One region of the Psychrobacillus sp. FSL H8-0510 genome, then DNA from elsewhere that is predicted to be linked to it. Evidence: riboswitches for the same ligand, from Rfam matches in the RefSeq annotation. Region 1 holds a riboswitch; the other holds the start of a gene.
The links. A riboswitch is a leader RNA that binds a small molecule or an ion and turns the genes downstream of it on or off. The one in region 1 is predicted to bind S-adenosylmethionine.

Region 1 (8,231 bases):
GCAAAAACATCGCCGGAAATAACCGTTATTCCGACCGCAATCAAAACCGGTAATTTTGAGACAAAATTTCATGCAAATGTTGTAGAGGTCATAAAAAGCGGAAATAAGGTTACCGGTGTAAGGTATTTGGACACGGAGTCTGGAGAAGAGTTTATCCAAGAAGCTGAAGTAGTTGTTCTAGCAAGTTACGTTATGAATAACGCTAAGTTGCTCATGGTATCTAATATTGGTCAACAATATGACCCGGAAACTGGTAAGGGAACGCTTGGTAAAAATTATTGTTATCAAATATTACCCGGTGCAAATGGATACTTTGAAGAACAAATGAACACCTTTATGGGGGCTGGTGCCCTTGGAATGACAATTGATGACTTTAACGCAGATAATTTTGATCATAGCGACTTAGATTTTATACATGGTGGTAGTATTTCCATAACGCAAACTGGATATAGACCTATTGAAACAAATCCAATACAACAAGGGACACCAACTTGGGGAGCAGAGTTCAAGAAAAATTCTATCTACAATTACACACGGTCTTTATCCATCGGAACTCAGGGTGCATCGATGCCCCATAAGGAGAACTATCTATCCCTAGACACTAAATATAAGGATGTCTATGGTCTTCCACTCTTACAAATGACCTATAATTTTACAGATCAGGATAGAGCATTGCATAAGTTTATTACAGAAAAAACTGTAAATATCATGAAGGAAATGGGAGCAAAAACGGTAGAAGGAAAAGCACCTATAACTGATTATGATATTGTAGGTTATCAGACGACTCATAATACGGGTGGGACTATTATGGGAGCAAGTCCAGAAAATAGTGTAGTAAATCCATTTTTACAACATTGGGATGCAGAAAACTTGTTTGTAGTAGGAGCTGGGAACTTTCCGCATAATGGGGGTTACAATCCTACAGGAACAGTTGCAGCTCTGGCTTATAGAAGTGCAGAAGGAATTATTAAATATAGTAAATCGGGTGGCTCGCTCGTATAGTATGTAATATCAGACCCCATTCATATAAAGAAACCAACTATTTTTTCTGGGATAGTTGGTTTTTTGATGTGTAATTAAGTCCAAAAACACAAAATGATTTATTACAAAAAGAAGGATTTATGTTATTATTAAAATAATAACCAGGTACTAATAACAGGTGTAATATACTAAGATAATAATTTGGAGGTATTTATGAGAGACTTAATTCAACTAAAAGACAAAAATATTGTTGTTATGGGCGTGGCCAATGAACGTAGTATTGCATGGGGAGTGGCGAAGTCATTATTTGAAGTGGGTGCAAATGTTATATTTACTTACCGTAAAGAACGTTCCCTTGGAAAAATTGAAAAGTTACTGAAGGATAATAATTTAGAGGCAAAACTAGTAGTAGAGTGTGATGTAAATAGCGATGATAGTATTAAATCTGCGTTCGGGCAAATTGGATCAGAGGTTGGAGTGATCCATGGTGTAGTACATTCTGTTGCATTTGCGCACGCAGAAGATTTAAAAGGGGACTTTTTACAAACTTCAAGAGAAGGCTATGCTTTCGCACAAGATACAAGTGCGTATTCACTTATTGCTGCAGCGAGAGAAGCAACACCCTTTATGACTGAAGGTGGATCTATCGTAACTATGACATATTTAGGGGCAGAACGAGTACTAGAGGGATACAATGTAATGGGAATCGCAAAAGCATCTCTGGAAGCATCCGTTAAGTACTTGGCATTAGACCTAGGGAAAAACAATGTGCGTATAAATGCTGTTTCAGCAGGAGCGATTAGAACATTAGCGGCAAAAGGGATATCTTCTTTTAATACAATTTTGCACCAAATTGAAGAGAAGGCTCCTTTAAAACGGAATGTCACTCAGCAAGAGGTAGGAGATATGACGGTGGCATTATTAAGTAACTTATCCAGCGGTGTAACAGGCGAAGTCATCTTCGTAGATTCTGGCTACAATATTATGGGCTAATTTGATTTCATAAAAGCGGTGAAAGATGACCTGGTCATTTTTCACCGCTTTTTAATAAATTCCTATAAATATACTGTGAACACTGGTATTATCGAACTTTTAACATAGCAAAACGTTTGTCTGAAGTCCTTAGAAAACGATAGAAACAGCTTTGGTCCTTTATGAACTGGGCCTGATTTTTCTTGTTGTCCTAAATATAAAATGTGTAATCTTCAGGTAACACTCGTTTTAAGAATTTCTTCGTGCGTTCTTCTTTAGGGCTCACGAAAATATCATGAGGAGAACCTTCTTCCACTACTACTCCGCCGTCCATAAAAATAACCCGGTTAGCTACATCCTTTGCGAAGGACATTTCATGGGTCACCACTAACATGGTCGTTCCTTCCTTAGCAATATTTTTCATCACTGTCAGTACTTCGCCAACCAATTCTGGATCTAATGCAGAAGTAGGTTCGTCAAAGAGAATAATATCGGGATTTAAGGCTACGGCTCGTGCAATTCCAACGCGCTGCTGTTGTCCGCCAGAAAGTTGACTCGGATAGGAATCATATTTGTCTGATAAACCTACTTTGTCTAAAGCTTTTTTCCCAATACCAATTGCATCGGCTTTAGGTACTCTTCGACCGACGATGAGTCCTTCTGTTACGTTTTCTAATGCTGTTTTATTGTTAAATAAATTATAATTCTGAAAAACGAAGGCTGTTTTTTGTCTGATTGTGTGTATATCTCTTTTTGAGGCACCGTGCAAATTGACCTTTAAATCGCCAAAAACAGCCTGACCGCTGTCTGCTTTTTCCAAGAAGTTAATACAGCGTAATAACGTCGTTTTTCCAGAGCCACTAGGACCAAGAATGACTACTACATCTCCTTTATCAATGGATAGGTCGACTCCTTTTAATATCTCATTGTTTCCAAATGATTTATGGATATCATTAATTTTTAACATTCACTCATCCTCCTTATGCACTCACGTATTTGTATCTGCGTAGTCGTTTTTCATATATTTTGAACCCGTATTCTACAAGGCTGCACAAAATAATATATACAAGGAAAATATCTATATAAGCTTCCACATAGTTATAACCTACGTTTGCCGCTACTTTTGCCTTTAATGTAATTTCCTGTAAGGACATTGCATAGCCAAGTGATGTAGCTTTTATCAAATTCACGGTAGCAGTACAAATATTAGGTAGAGCTACGACTAGCGCTTGAGGAATTACGATACGGTGGTAGGCATGGAAATTTGAAAGACCAACTGATTGGGCCGCTTCTAGTTGTCCTTTGTTGACCGTACTTAAAGCAGATCTAAATACTTCTATCAATATAGCAGTAGTGCTGAAAGAGAATACGATAAACGCGTACCAAATAGGGTTGATATTGTAGACATTTATATTGATATTATACTTTTCGAAAAATAGGGAAAGTATTAAGGGTACGCTTGCATAAACGATGAAAATTTGAATAATGATCGGTGTTCCTCTAACGAAGGAAACATATATTCTGGAGAACCAGTTCAATACGGGTACTTGATTGATACGTGTTAATGCCAATAAAAAACCTAAAGGTAATGCGATAAGCAAAGCAACAATTGTTACGAGAAGTGTTATTGGGACACCGGATAATGCGATGAAAAATGTATCAATTAAAAACGTATAATTTAAACCTTCCGACATTATTTACACTCCTTAGTTCGTATTAATTGTTTGCTTTCCCTTACTAAAAATCTTTTCCAGCTTTCCAAAAAATTTCTCGATTAGTATAGAGATGACCCAATACACAATAGCAAGAGCGATGAAAATTTCTAATGCATGGGTATTGTAGTTCGCTGCTATGATTAAGTTTGCTTTCCCAACTATATCGATTAGCCCGATGGTATAAGCAAGAGACCCTTCTTGAAGTAATGCGATAAGTCCATTTCCAAAGTTAGGAAGTGCGACAACCAATGCTTGCGGAAAAATAATTCGTCTATACGCTTGAAATGGACTTAACCCAACGCTAACGGCGGCTTCAAATTGTCCTTTTTCAATAGATTCGAAGGCGGATCTAATAACTTCCGACATAATCGCAGCGAATTGAAGGGTAAAGGTAATAACTACAAATACTGCCGTATTTAAATCATGTAAATATAACCCAAAGTTGTCTGCTAAGGCAGGAACGCCATAATATACTAAAAATAATAAGACGATAGATGGAGTGCATCTTAAAATCGTCGTATAAAAATGGGCTGTTTTTTGAGCAATTTTATTCTTTCCGAGTTTCATCACAGCAAGGATTAACCCGAGAAAAGTCCCGAAAATAATGGATAATCCAGCAACCATAAAAGTTACTTTTAAGAACGGAAGCAATATAGGAAGTGAGCTCCATATGTACGATACATCAAAATATTTTTCCATATTGTGCAATATTCCTCCCTTTTAAATTTGAAAGGCTGCCCAGGTATCCAACGCTAGGCAGCCTTGATGGAAATACGAAGTTTATCTTTCTACTTTATCTAACACCTCAAAAAGGTCTCGACCGTAGAACTCTTTACTAAGTTCATTTGTTTTCTTTTCTTCTTGCAACTGTTTAATAGCTTTGTCATACGCATTTGCAAAGTCTTGTTCTTTTTTATTGAATAAAGGCCATGTTTTAATCACTGCAAATTCATTGTAAACAACTTCATCTTTTAGATTATAGTAAGGGCCGCTTTCATCTAATACTTGTTTTTGGAATGGTCCTTCGATTATTACTCCGCCGTCCACGCGACCCTCATTGACCCATTGGACTACATCCACTGTGAAAGCATCTCCGGCATCTAGTTTGACTGGATTATCTGGGTTGGTCTTGTTATATTCGTCAATTACCGTATATTGCGCATTGTTTGCTGCAATAGGAGCTAAAGAGTAGCCAGCAGAGGCAAAATCCTCTAATGATTTAATATGCTCATTTTCTTTTTTCAATACGAGACCGGCACTGCTTAGACCTAGGAAATCTTTAGGGGAAATAAACTTCTCTGTGCGTTCCTCTGTCCAAAATGCATTTTTTACACCTACTTGAAACTTACCTTGTTCTACTCCGATTAATAGATCATCGCTTGTCGTTCCTATATATTCAAATTCGTATTCAGGAAGTAGTTCATCTACTAATTTCATAACTTCTACATCGTATCCCGTAGCATTTCCTTTATCATCTAACCAAGAGATAGGCTTCGATGCCATGTCATAGGCAACTTTTACTTTTCGAACATCTCCATCTTCTGAAGTTGTTGAAGCCTTTCCAGAACTACATGCAGCTAAAATTGTCACGGAGGCTAACCCTATTGCAGCCAATTTAAAGTACTTATTCATATCTAATCTCCTCATTTCACTATTTTTTATTGTTATCTTCCTCTAACGCAGTCAGTGCAAGTTTTTTTATCGTCATATCATCCATAGGGGGATTATGGAGTCCTGCTCGAACATCGCGGTAATAACGTTGCAAGGGGTTTGTTCTTTGTAAGCTTTTGGCACCAACTAATCGCATCGCTTTGTCGACAATAGTGATTGCTGAATTAGTAACGATATGCTTTGCCACGCTTACTTCGTTGGTTAGAAGTTCTTTTGTAGATTCATTGTCATAAGCGGATGCAACTCCGTAAATGACGAGTCTAGCCTTCGTAAGCTCTAAATCTATTTCACCTAGTAGCTGCTGCACGTTTGGTAGCTGTGCAATAGAGCCATTCAAGCTATTGGGTGAATGGGTATTAGCAAAGTGGACTGCATAGTCTCTTGCAGCCTGTGCAATTCCAAGATAAGTTGCAGGTATATGAAGCAGCCAACCATTGATCTTCCCGCCACTAGCGAATTCAGGAAGCTCTACTAAATTGGATTTATGAACGGTTACATTGCTTAGTACTAAATCATTGCTGCTAGTTCCGCGCATGGAAACTACATCCCACGTTTCCTCAATGGAAAGCCCCTCCGTATCACGAGGTATAAGGAAAAAACCAATTCTTTCTTCTTCTTCAATCCAAGCAGATGTTAAAAAGTAGGATAGTACGGGGGAAGCGGTTGTGAATATTTTACATCCGTTTAGTACCCAAGAATCTCCCTTTTTAATAGCGGTAGTACCAGGTCTGCCACCTCGTGTTGGACTACCTGTTTGTGCTTCACTGACGGAACGATTTATGAGTGCACCATTTAATACTTCTGTAGCGAAAAAGTCTAATCTTTCCTGTGTCCATAATTTTTTTTCGTATAGTTCGCCTACTACACCTAAACTCCACCCTACCGATAAGGCAGTATTTGCATCAAAGCTAGCAAGAATTTCCTGTGAAAGAACCATATCGTAGACAGAAAAACCTTTGCCCCCATACGATTCCGGTAGAGTTAGACTTGCATAACCTAGTTTCAATAAATCCTCCACATTTTCTTTTGGGAAAATAGAATTCTCGTCAATATCTGCTGATTTACTTTTAAATTTGTCTTCTAATTCTTCCAAACGATTAATCCATTGCTGCTGTTTTTCTGTTTTGATGTATAAATTTATCACAGTTGCTATCTCCTTTAATTTAAATTATTCCGATTAGTTAAGTAGGTATTAAGAGGAAATAAAAAACCCATCTCAAAATGAGAAGAGTAAGTGGTTAAATAAATACTTATCTCTCAATTTCTTGCTGGAAGTAGCACCATACCATAGCTTTGGCGGTTGCTGAAGCATCATCGGACCAGTCCCTTCGCTTCTCTTAATAAGTAGTATGTAGTTGTTGAAATAATCTTACTACTTCATCTAGGTGAAGTCAATAGTAATTCATATTGCTTTAATAGGATTTAAATATGTAATTGAATTTATAGGTTTTTTAGAAAGTCATCCTGGGTATTAACAATAGGGAAGAGATAATTAGAGGAGGAATTTGTTTGGATAAGAAAGTAGCTGGAAATAGTAAAAATGAACAATTAGAAGAATTTCGAGTGGACGATCAAGGACAAGCAATGACTACAAATCAAGGACTTAAAGTTTCGGAGGATGAGTTTTCCCTTAAAGCAGGAGAACGAGGCCCTACTTTAATGGAAGACTTCCATTTTCGTGAAAAAATGACTCATTTTGATCATGAACGTATACCAGAAAGAGTAGTACATGCTAGAGGTTATGCGGCTCATGGGGAGTTTGAGGTATATGAATCTGCAAGTGAATTTACAAAAGCGAAGTTCTTGCAAACACCGGGTAAAAAGACTCCTGTATTCGTGAGGTTCTCCACTGTGGCAGGATCACGTGGTTCTGGAGAGTTAGCACGCGATGCTCGTGGCTTTGCAACGAAATTTTATACGGAAGAAGGAAATTATGATTTAGTAGCAAATAATATTCCTGTCTTTTTCATACAAGATGCTATTAAATTTCCAGACCTAATACATGCTTTAAAACCAGAGCCCCATAATGAAATTCCACAAGCTGCTAGTGCTCATGATACGTTTTGGGATTTTGTTGCCAACAATCAGGAGTCAGCACATATGGTCATGTGGACAATGTCTGATCGTGCCATTCCTCGTAGTTTCCGAATGATGGAAGGGTTCGGTGTAAATACATTCCGTTTCGTTAATGATGCGGGTAAATCCCATTTTGTGAAGTTTCATTGGAAGCCGTTGCTTGGTACCCACTCAGTTGTATGGGATGAAGCGCAAAAGATAAATGGGAAAGATCCAGACTTTCACCGTCGCGACCTATATGAGGCGATTGAGAATGGGGACTATCCAGAGTATGAATTCGGCGTACAACTTATCGCAGAGGAAGATGAGTTTAAATATGACTTTGATATTTTAGACCCTACTAAACTATGGCCTGAGGAAGAAATCCCAGTTAAAATTCTAGGGAAAATGACATTAAATCGCAATGTAGATAATGTATTTGCTGAAACCGAGCAAGTAGCATTCCATCCAGGGAGTGTTGTACCGGGAATTGATTTCTCTAATGATCCTCTACTTCAAGGGCGATTATTCTCATATACAGATACACAATTAATACGTCTTGGAGGACCTAATTTCCATGAGCTTCCGATAAACAGACCGGTTTGCCCATTCCATAACAACCAACGTGACGGATATGGTAGACAATCGATTAATGTAGGAAGAGTGAGCTACCATAAAAACTCTCTTGCTAACAATACTCCAACACCTGTTAGCGAAGCGGAAGGTGGATACACGCATTATGAGGAAAAAATAGATGCGCGTAAAGTTAGAGCGCGAAGTGAGAGTTTCAAAGATCACTTCACTCAGGCTACATTATTCTGGAATAGTATGAGCGAT
Region 2 (8,231 bases), 210 kb from region 1:
TACTATATACCTTAATATCTGTACGTCCCGCTTGCTCTATCGCCCGAACTGCACCTTTGGCAAACTCGTCCCAAGCAGCCCAAACAGCGGTGATTTCACCTTTGTTGGGATACTGCTTTAATACCGCTTCCATTTGTGACTGAGTATCTAAAGCTGTATTTTGCGTTGCTGCACCGAATGTGGCAATTTCTTTTATCCCTGGATTCTCTCCTAGAAAATTCTCATATGCTACTTGTCGTCTTTCCATTGGAGCAAAACCCGCTACCCATATTTTCACGATATTGGCTTTCCCATTTGAATCTTCCGCTAGTTTTTCTAGTGTCATTTGAGCCATTTTTTCATCGCCTTGTTCTAAAGAGGTTACTCCCTCAACTTCTACTCCCGCATCAAATGCGACAACCGGAATTCCCTTTGCAACCGCATTCTCAACTCCTTGGTTCAGTGATTCTTTTGTGCCATGATCTATTAAAATACCGTCAACTCCTTGATTCACAGCGGCATCCAAATTGGACGCCATTTTAGATAAATCTCCTTCAGAAGTAAACACCGTTACTGTTCCACCAAAATTCTCTACTTGCTCCTTTACCCCTTCAATATATTGAGCTGAAAATGTCCCTAAATTTTGTTGCATAACTAATGCAATTTTCTTGCCGGCTAACGGATTTTCTTTAGCCTTGGCATCACCGTTAGAGCTAGATGACTTAGTTGTTTCTCCTTCAGCTTTTGGCTGACATGCAGCGAGTAAAACCGCTATTACTAAAATCGTAAATATTAACCAGTACTTATTTGTTTTCATAATCCTTCTCCTTTTCAATTGAATCGACTATTTGAGTTGAAATATTTTCAAGATAGTTTGGATAAATAATACCTATTTCTGTAATTATGGCAGTGATATATTTAGCTGGTGTCACATCAAAAGCAGGGTTAAATACTTTTGTGTTTGATGGGGTAATAGCTTTGCCGTTAATATTAATAATTTCCTCTACTTTCCTTTCCTCTATTGGAATTTCTTCTCCATTATTTATGGACAAATCGAATGTAGAGGACGGTGCAGCCACATAAAATGGAATTCCAAATACAGATGCAAGAATTGCTAAGTTTAGGGTTCCTATTTTGTTTGCTGTGTCTCCATTTTTTGCTATCCGATCTGCTCCAACGATAATTGCTTCTATTCCCTTTGCGCCTATCGTATGTGCAGCCATACTATCTGTTATGAGCGTCACATCGACACCTGATTGTTGCAGTTCCCATGCTGTTAAACGGGCGCCCTGAAAGACAGGTCGAGTTTCACATGCAAACACTTCAAATTCTTTTCCACGTTCCTTCCCTAGATGAAAAGGAGCTAAAGCAGTACCATACTTAGCGGTGGCTATAGAACCAGCATTACAAATCGTCATTACCTTCGTTTTATCTTCAAGTAGAGAGAGTGCAAACTCGCCGATACTTTGACAGGACTCCTCATCTTCCTTGTGAATTATTTTTGCTTCTTCAATTAGAATCTGCTTTGCATCCGAAACACTATCTATTGGACTCGCTACTTTCAACAAACGGTTAAGTGCCCAAACCAAGTTGACAGCAGTAGGTCGAGATTCACCCAAGTATGCTGCATCTCTTTTTAAGTATTCTAGAAAATCTATCATTGAATTTGTTTGATAACTCTGCGCCTCAATAGCTAATCCATACGCTGCCGTAATTCCAATGGCTGGAGCTCCACGAACTTTCAGAGTAATAATTGCATCGTGAACTTCTTTCATATTTTCTAGTGTTATATAGATAATTTCATGGGGAAGTTTCTGTTGATCTAAAATTATTAACTGCTTACCTTCCCACTTAATCGATAATGGAACATTCATTATTGAATTTCTCCTAACAGCTCAATTACAGCATCTATTGAGTTTATTTCATGACGACTCAATATTAGTCTTTCTCCAGCTTTAAGCGTTTGTTTTTTAGTTAAAATTCGTTGCTCATGGTTTTCAATACTATCTAAGTCTTTCACATGTGCTAGTCCAATCGTTCTACGAATTAGCTCACAGCCTGCAAACCCTACGGAATCATGGAATATTTTTTCTAGCACAAATGCCTCATAGCCTTCTATACTTTTATATAAATCGGACTTTCCTTTTTTCCAACACTCTGAAAATTTAGCGCAAAATGTGTTCCACGTATTCTGTATATGGGTATGTATAGCATCCCGTTGGTCATCTTGACGCGTAAAGGATTGAACTATTAAGTTCCCCAAAAATAAGCCAATATCAAATCCAATTGGGCCGTAAAATGCAAATTCCGGGTCAATTACTTTCGTTTCCGCTTCACTCGCAAATATACTTCCGGTATGAAGATCCCCATGTAACAAAGCTTCGGCTTCCGTCAAAAAACTTCTTTTTAGCTTGGCTACTTCCAATTTCAACAAGTTGTTATTCCAAATAGCTTCCACTTCTGCTTGTAATGCTGGCTCAAAGTCATTTGTTTCATGATCAAAAAAAGGATCTGTAAAGATTAAGTCCTCTGTGATCTTACATAGCTCGGGGTTAGAAAATTCTACAACAAGTGACTTTTTTTCAAAGGGGTGGAGTGCAAAGTCAGAAGTATTGAAAAGTGTTAAGGCTAGATATTCGCCAATATCGGTTGATAATTTAGGATAGGACTTTCCTTTTATCAAGCCCTCACGAACTATTTCAAGATGAGACAGATCTTCCATGATTGTGATTGCTAAGCTTTCATCAGTTGCATAAACTTTTGGGACTAATCCAACTGCGTATTCTCCATGTTTTTGTAATGCACTAGCTTCGATCTTTGCCCTTTTCAAAGTAAGTGGCCAGCTCTCCCCGATGACCTTTGCATAGGGTAAGGCCTGTTTAATAATAATGCCTTTCTCACCGGATCCATCTGTTACACGGAATACATAATTTAGATTTCCATCACCAATCTCTTCGCAAACTAATGGAGCTTCGCTAGAAAATAATGATAACTCTATCGCCAGTGAAATTACCGTTTCTTTAGTTAATGATTCATATTCTTTCATTGCTACTACCGCCATTATGATCGTCCTCTCATTTACAAAATAAAAAACCTCTTTCCAAAAGAAAGAGGCTTAGAATAAGAGATTCTGAACCTCTTATCTCTCAGAAAGTAAACTTTCTGATGGAATTAGCACCGTGCCTTACGGAATTTTACATTCCGGCGCATAAAGCGCCCCGTCTCACAACGGTATTACGGTCGGTTGCTGGGCGTCATCGGGCCATTATCCCTCTGCCTGCTCTTGATAAGAGTGCGGTACAACTATGATGTTTGTTTAGAATCCTAGCATATTAGAAAAAGCTATGTCAATACAATTTTGAATAATGATAATTTTTCAATTTCTTGTTGACAGAATTTTTAATGCATGGAATAATCAATATAATTTATTAAATACAAACTGAATATTTTTTCTTATTTAGAGCAGGTGGAGGGACAAGCCCTATGATACCCGGCAACCGATTCAATTATGAACACGGTGCTAATTCTTGCAGTCAAATGGCTGAGAGATAAGAAGTTGTTAAGCTATTAACCTCTTCTTATTTGAAGAGGTTTTTTATATTATCTGTCTAGCTCTAGCGCCTAGGCACTTACGCTTTTCTAATATTAGGAGTGAAAAAATGAGTGGAATTACTGCGCACTATCAACTATACGGAAAGTCTGGTTCTTTTGAAAAAAAAGCGGATGATATTGCTCTTGGATTGACTATTGGTTCTTGGACCAATTTAGCCTTTTTAGAACAGGAACAGCTAAAAAAACATAAAGGAACTGTACGATCAGTTACTGAATTTGAAAATATTCTTCACCCTATTCATCCCGAAATAATTAAAGGAGAAATTAAAGTATTCTATCCTGCCGCAAATTTTTCAGCAGATATACCAGCAATTTTAACTACCGTTTTCGGCAAACTATCTCTGGATGGAGAAGTAAAATTATTGGATTTAGAATTTGACACAAATATATTATCCCATTTCCCTGGCCCTCGCTTCGGCATTCAAGGTATCCGAGAAAGATTGGGAGTTTATGAACGTCCACTCATCATGAGTATCTTCAAAGGTGTCATTGGAAGAGATATCGAGTACCTAGCGCAACAACTGAAGCAACAAGCACTTGGTGGAGTTGACCTTGTAAAAGATGACGAAATCCTATTTGACAATCCACTTACTTCTTTTGAAACACGTATCTCTACTGGTCGAGAGGTATTAAGACAAGTGTATGAAGAAACTGGTCATCGTACTCTATACGCAGTAAATTTGTCGGGACGTACATTCAAACTAAAGGACAAGGCCAAAAAAGCACGGGAACTTGGAGCAGATGCACTCTTATTTAATGTCCATGCATACGGTTTAGACGTTCTTCAGGAGTTAGCAGAGGACGAAGAGATTCAATTACCACTCATGGCTCATCCGGCTTATAGTGGAGCATTCACGTCCTCAGGATTTTATGGAGTTTCCACGGCACTTGTTCTTGGTAAGCTTACCCGCTATGCAGGAGCAGATTTTTCATTATTCCCTTCTCCTTATGGCAGTGTTGCACTTGAAAAATCTGTAGCTCTCTCTTTAGGGAAAGAACTAACAAAGCCTAGTGAAGTAAAACAAAGCTTTCCGGTGCCTTCTGCAGGCATTCACCCTGGTCTCGTACCACTGTTAATGAATGACTATGGAATCGACAGCATCATTAATGCCGGGGGTGGAGTACACGGTCATCCGGCCGGTGCAACCGGAGGAGGTTTGGCTTTTAGACAGGCAGTATCGGCTGTTTTGGAAGGTATTCCATTAGAAGAAGCAGCTAAAACCCAGAGTGAATTAAACACAGCACTTGAATTATGGAGGTGATAATATGAGTAATCTTGTAGTTTTTTGTGACTTCGATGGAACTATTACCAATCAGGATAACATTATGGCAATCATGAAAGAGTTTGCTCCACCAGAATGGACATCGATTAAAGATGATATTTTAGGACAACGAATTTCCATACAAGATGGTGTAGCAAAAATGTTCACACTCCTTCCTGTTGAGTCAAAAGATGACATTATCTCTTTTGTGCTTAAGCAGGCAGTCATCCGTGATGGGTTTAGTGAATTTGTCTCGTATGCAAAAAAACACAACATACCACTCTACATCGTAAGTGGCGGCATAGACTTTTTTGTCCACAAGCTACTAGAACCATTCGGGCCATTTACAGGAGTCTATTGTAATACATCCGAATTTTCCAAGGATACAATTCACATTAAGTTTCCGTATAGCTGTGATGATCAATGTACTAGCCAAGGCTGTGGTTGCTGTAAACCCTCTATTATTCGTACCCTTCTTGACCAAGATGCTGTGAGCGTTGTGATTGGGGATTCCATCACTGATCTTGAAGCAGCAAAATTAGGTAATGTCGTTATTGCGAGGGATTTCTTAATCGAAAAATGCGATGAATTGAATATTCCCTATGAACCTTTTGAGAACTTCCACGATGTGATAAAAATTATTGACGCAAAGTTAGGTGTGGAAATATGACTTTACAAGATAAATGGGAAGAACTTGCAGACATAAAAGATGAATTAGCCGTACGGGATTGGTTTATGGGGACGAGCGGTAATCTTGCTATTAAAGTACATGATAATCCTATGGAGTTCTTAGTGACAGCAAGCGGAAAAGATAAAAAAAAGAGAACAGCAGAGGATTTTTTACTTGTTGATGCAGATGGAAACCCAGTCGAAAATACACATTTAACTCCATCAGCCGAAACATTATTACACTGTGCAATATATCGCGAAACAAATGCAGGTTGTAGCTTACACATCCATACAGTTGCAAATAACGTTATTTCCGAATTATATGGTGACAAAGGTTCAGTGGATTTTCAAGGTATTGAACTTATTAAAGCTTTTGGAATGTGGGAAGAGGATGCCATACTATCGATACCCATTATCCCTAACTACGCCCATATACCAAAGCTTGCAGAAGAGTTTACACCGTATATTTCTGCAGACAAGGGAGTTATACTCATTCGAAATCACGGAATAACTGTTTGGGGAAAAGATGGATTTGAGGCAAAAAAATTACTTGAAGCTTGCGAATTTTTATTTCAGTATCAATTAGCACTACATCAAATACACTCAAAATAGAAAGGAAGATTGTTAATGGCTATTATTAAAATTCAAGGAACAAATGAAACAATTAAAGAGCAAAAAGAGGTAGCAGCATTTTTAGAGAACCAAGAAGTAATTTATGAGCATTGGGATATTAACAAACTACCAGAAAACCTTCGTGAAAAGTTTGACTTAAGCGACGGAGAAAAGCAAGAGATTCTCCAAGCCTTCCAAATTGAAATAGATGATATCTCTAGTCGCCGTGGCTATCAAGCGGCCGATATTATCTCTCTTTCAGATTCGAACCCAAACTTAGACGAACTGTTAAAAAATTTCGAACGCAAACACCTTCATACCGACGATGAAGTTCGTTATATTGTAAGTGGTCACGGTGTCTTCATCATACAAGGCAAGGATGAACGCTACTTTGAAGTTCATCTTTCACCTGGTGATTTGATATCTGTGCCTGAGAATATTACACATTACTTCACATTATCAGAGGACCGTAAAGTTGTTGCTGTACGCATATTTGTAACAACAGAGGGGTGGGTCCCAGTTTATCAAGAGGAAGCAGTAGAACAATAGAGGTAAATGCTCTTTGTAGGAATAAGAAAAAAGGAATGCTATACTAACTTTATCTAATAAGAAAGGAGAATGTACAATGATTATTGTAACGAATCGCATCAAAACCAAACCAGGATTTGCAGAAAAAATGGCTCCAAATTTCACAAAACCAAGCCCCCTTCAAGAAATGGAAGGCTTCATCAAAGTAGAGGTCGCTATTACTCAAGGACCAACTGAATATGATGAAATGAATGTAAATATGTACTGGGAGAAAGAAGAAAACTTCCAAGCATGGAAAGACAGTGATCTCTTCAAAGAATCGCATAAACGTCCCGAGTCTGGCTCTCCTGAAGCTTCTAAAGAATCTCCACTTTTAGGTAATGAATTAATCATTTCTAAAGTTGCCGCTTCAATAGAAGCAATTTCCAAAAACTAAAATAAAAGTGGAGGACTCATCTTCTGAGTTCATCCACTTTTTTCATGTCTATTCGGTAAATCCCCTTTATATCTCGTAATATACATCCATTTGTTTCAAAAATCCGTCTCATAGGGGCATTTCCTGTGTCTGTACTCCCTACATATATCTTGGCACCTAATTTTTTCAAAAGCTCTAAAGAAATAGCATGAAATATCTTTCCATATCCTTTTTGACGTTGCTCTGGAACTACCCCAAAGTAAAACATTCTACCTTCTTCTGTCGTGCCTTGTTCAATATGAGGAATACTAATACCGTAGTTCCTACCATTTTGAGAAAAGATAAAACATTGATCTCGCCAATTAGTACCTAATTCAAGTTCTAATGACTCCATTATTTGACTGATAGAAAACAGCTTATTCTTGTTCGCTGAGCCACTCCTACATGCATCATACAATCTAGCAAAATCAGAATCCGTAACTTGACTCTCAGAGAGAGCATCTACTTGAAAATCACTAGTATTTTTAAATGGTCCTTGTAGTGTCTTTGTGTACTCTACAATAGACGACACTTTTTTGAACCGACGCTTTAAAAGCCAATCCTCATTTTCTTCATCCATCAGAAGGGATAGATATGCTACATTTTGTTCTTTCCACTCTGTTAATAATTGATCGAACGCAACTAAATAATCTATATTTGGAATATGGGATACTTTATGTTGATCCACAAGCCAGTATTCTCGTTCTTTTTTTATCAGATTGAAAAGGTCCACCTTTCGATTCCTCCATACTGTTATTAACTTAATGTTCGTTTTAAAAATGTTTTAGTTCTTTCTTCCCTCGGGTTGTTGAAAATTTGTTCTGGAGGTCCCTCCTCAGCAATTACGCCTTTATCCATAAAAACAACCCGATCGGCTACTTCTTTAGCAAACTCCATTTCATGTGTCACTATTAACATTGTAAGTCCCGTACTTGCTAACTCTTTCATCACTTTTAATACCTCTCCAACCATTTCTGGATCCAGTGCGGAGGTAGGTTCATCAAATAACATGACATCCGGTTCCATGGAAAGTGCTCTTGCTATAGCGACACGTTGCTTTTGACCACCTGATAGTTGCTTAGGCTTGGCATTTACATAATGATCCATTCCCACTA

Region 2: linked by a shared signal. The riboswitch ahead of mtnK (S-methyl-5-thioribose kinase) and the one ahead of MHI40_RS17920 (acyl-CoA dehydrogenase family protein) in region 1 are both predicted to bind S-adenosylmethionine.

Annotation. Positions count from the first base shown of each region.
Region 1 covers NZ_JBBOYZ010000001.1:3,529,860-3,538,090, reverse strand. Annotated here, with positions in the region: gene MHI40_RS17950 (GMC family oxidoreductase) at 1-1,002, shown strand, start outside; gene fabI (enoyl-ACP reductase FabI) at 1,195-1,974, shown strand; gene MHI40_RS17940 (amino acid ABC transporter ATP-binding protein) at 2,165-2,920, opposite strand; gene MHI40_RS17935 (amino acid ABC transporter permease) at 2,934-3,647, opposite strand; gene MHI40_RS17930 (amino acid ABC transporter permease) at 3,660-4,367, opposite strand; gene MHI40_RS17925 (transporter substrate-binding domain-containing protein) at 4,449-5,300, opposite strand; gene MHI40_RS17920 (acyl-CoA dehydrogenase family protein) at 5,320-6,483, opposite strand; SAM riboswitch class I at 6,587-6,686, opposite strand; gene MHI40_RS17915 (catalase) at 6,849-8,231, shown strand, end outside.
Region 2 covers NZ_JBBOYZ010000001.1:3,735,937-3,744,167, forward strand. Annotated here, with positions in the region: gene MHI40_RS19050 (sugar ABC transporter substrate-binding protein) at 1-796, opposite strand, end outside; gene mtnA (S-methyl-5-thioribose-1-phosphate isomerase) at 783-1,853, opposite strand; gene mtnK (S-methyl-5-thioribose kinase) at 1,853-3,040, opposite strand; SAM riboswitch class I at 3,116-3,272, opposite strand; SAM riboswitch class I at 3,430-3,534, shown strand; gene mtnW (2,3-diketo-5-methylthiopentyl-1-phosphate enolase) at 3,639-4,853, shown strand; gene MHI40_RS19070 (2-hydroxy-3-keto-5-methylthiopentenyl-1-phosphate phosphatase) at 4,858-5,523, shown strand; gene MHI40_RS19075 (methylthioribulose 1-phosphate dehydratase) at 5,520-6,134, shown strand; gene MHI40_RS19080 (1,2-dihydroxy-3-keto-5-methylthiopentene dioxygenase) at 6,150-6,683, shown strand; gene MHI40_RS19085 (heme oxygenase) at 6,760-7,098, shown strand; gene MHI40_RS19090 (hypothetical protein) at 7,115-7,849, opposite strand; gene MHI40_RS19095 (amino acid ABC transporter ATP-binding protein) at 7,873-8,231, opposite strand, start outside.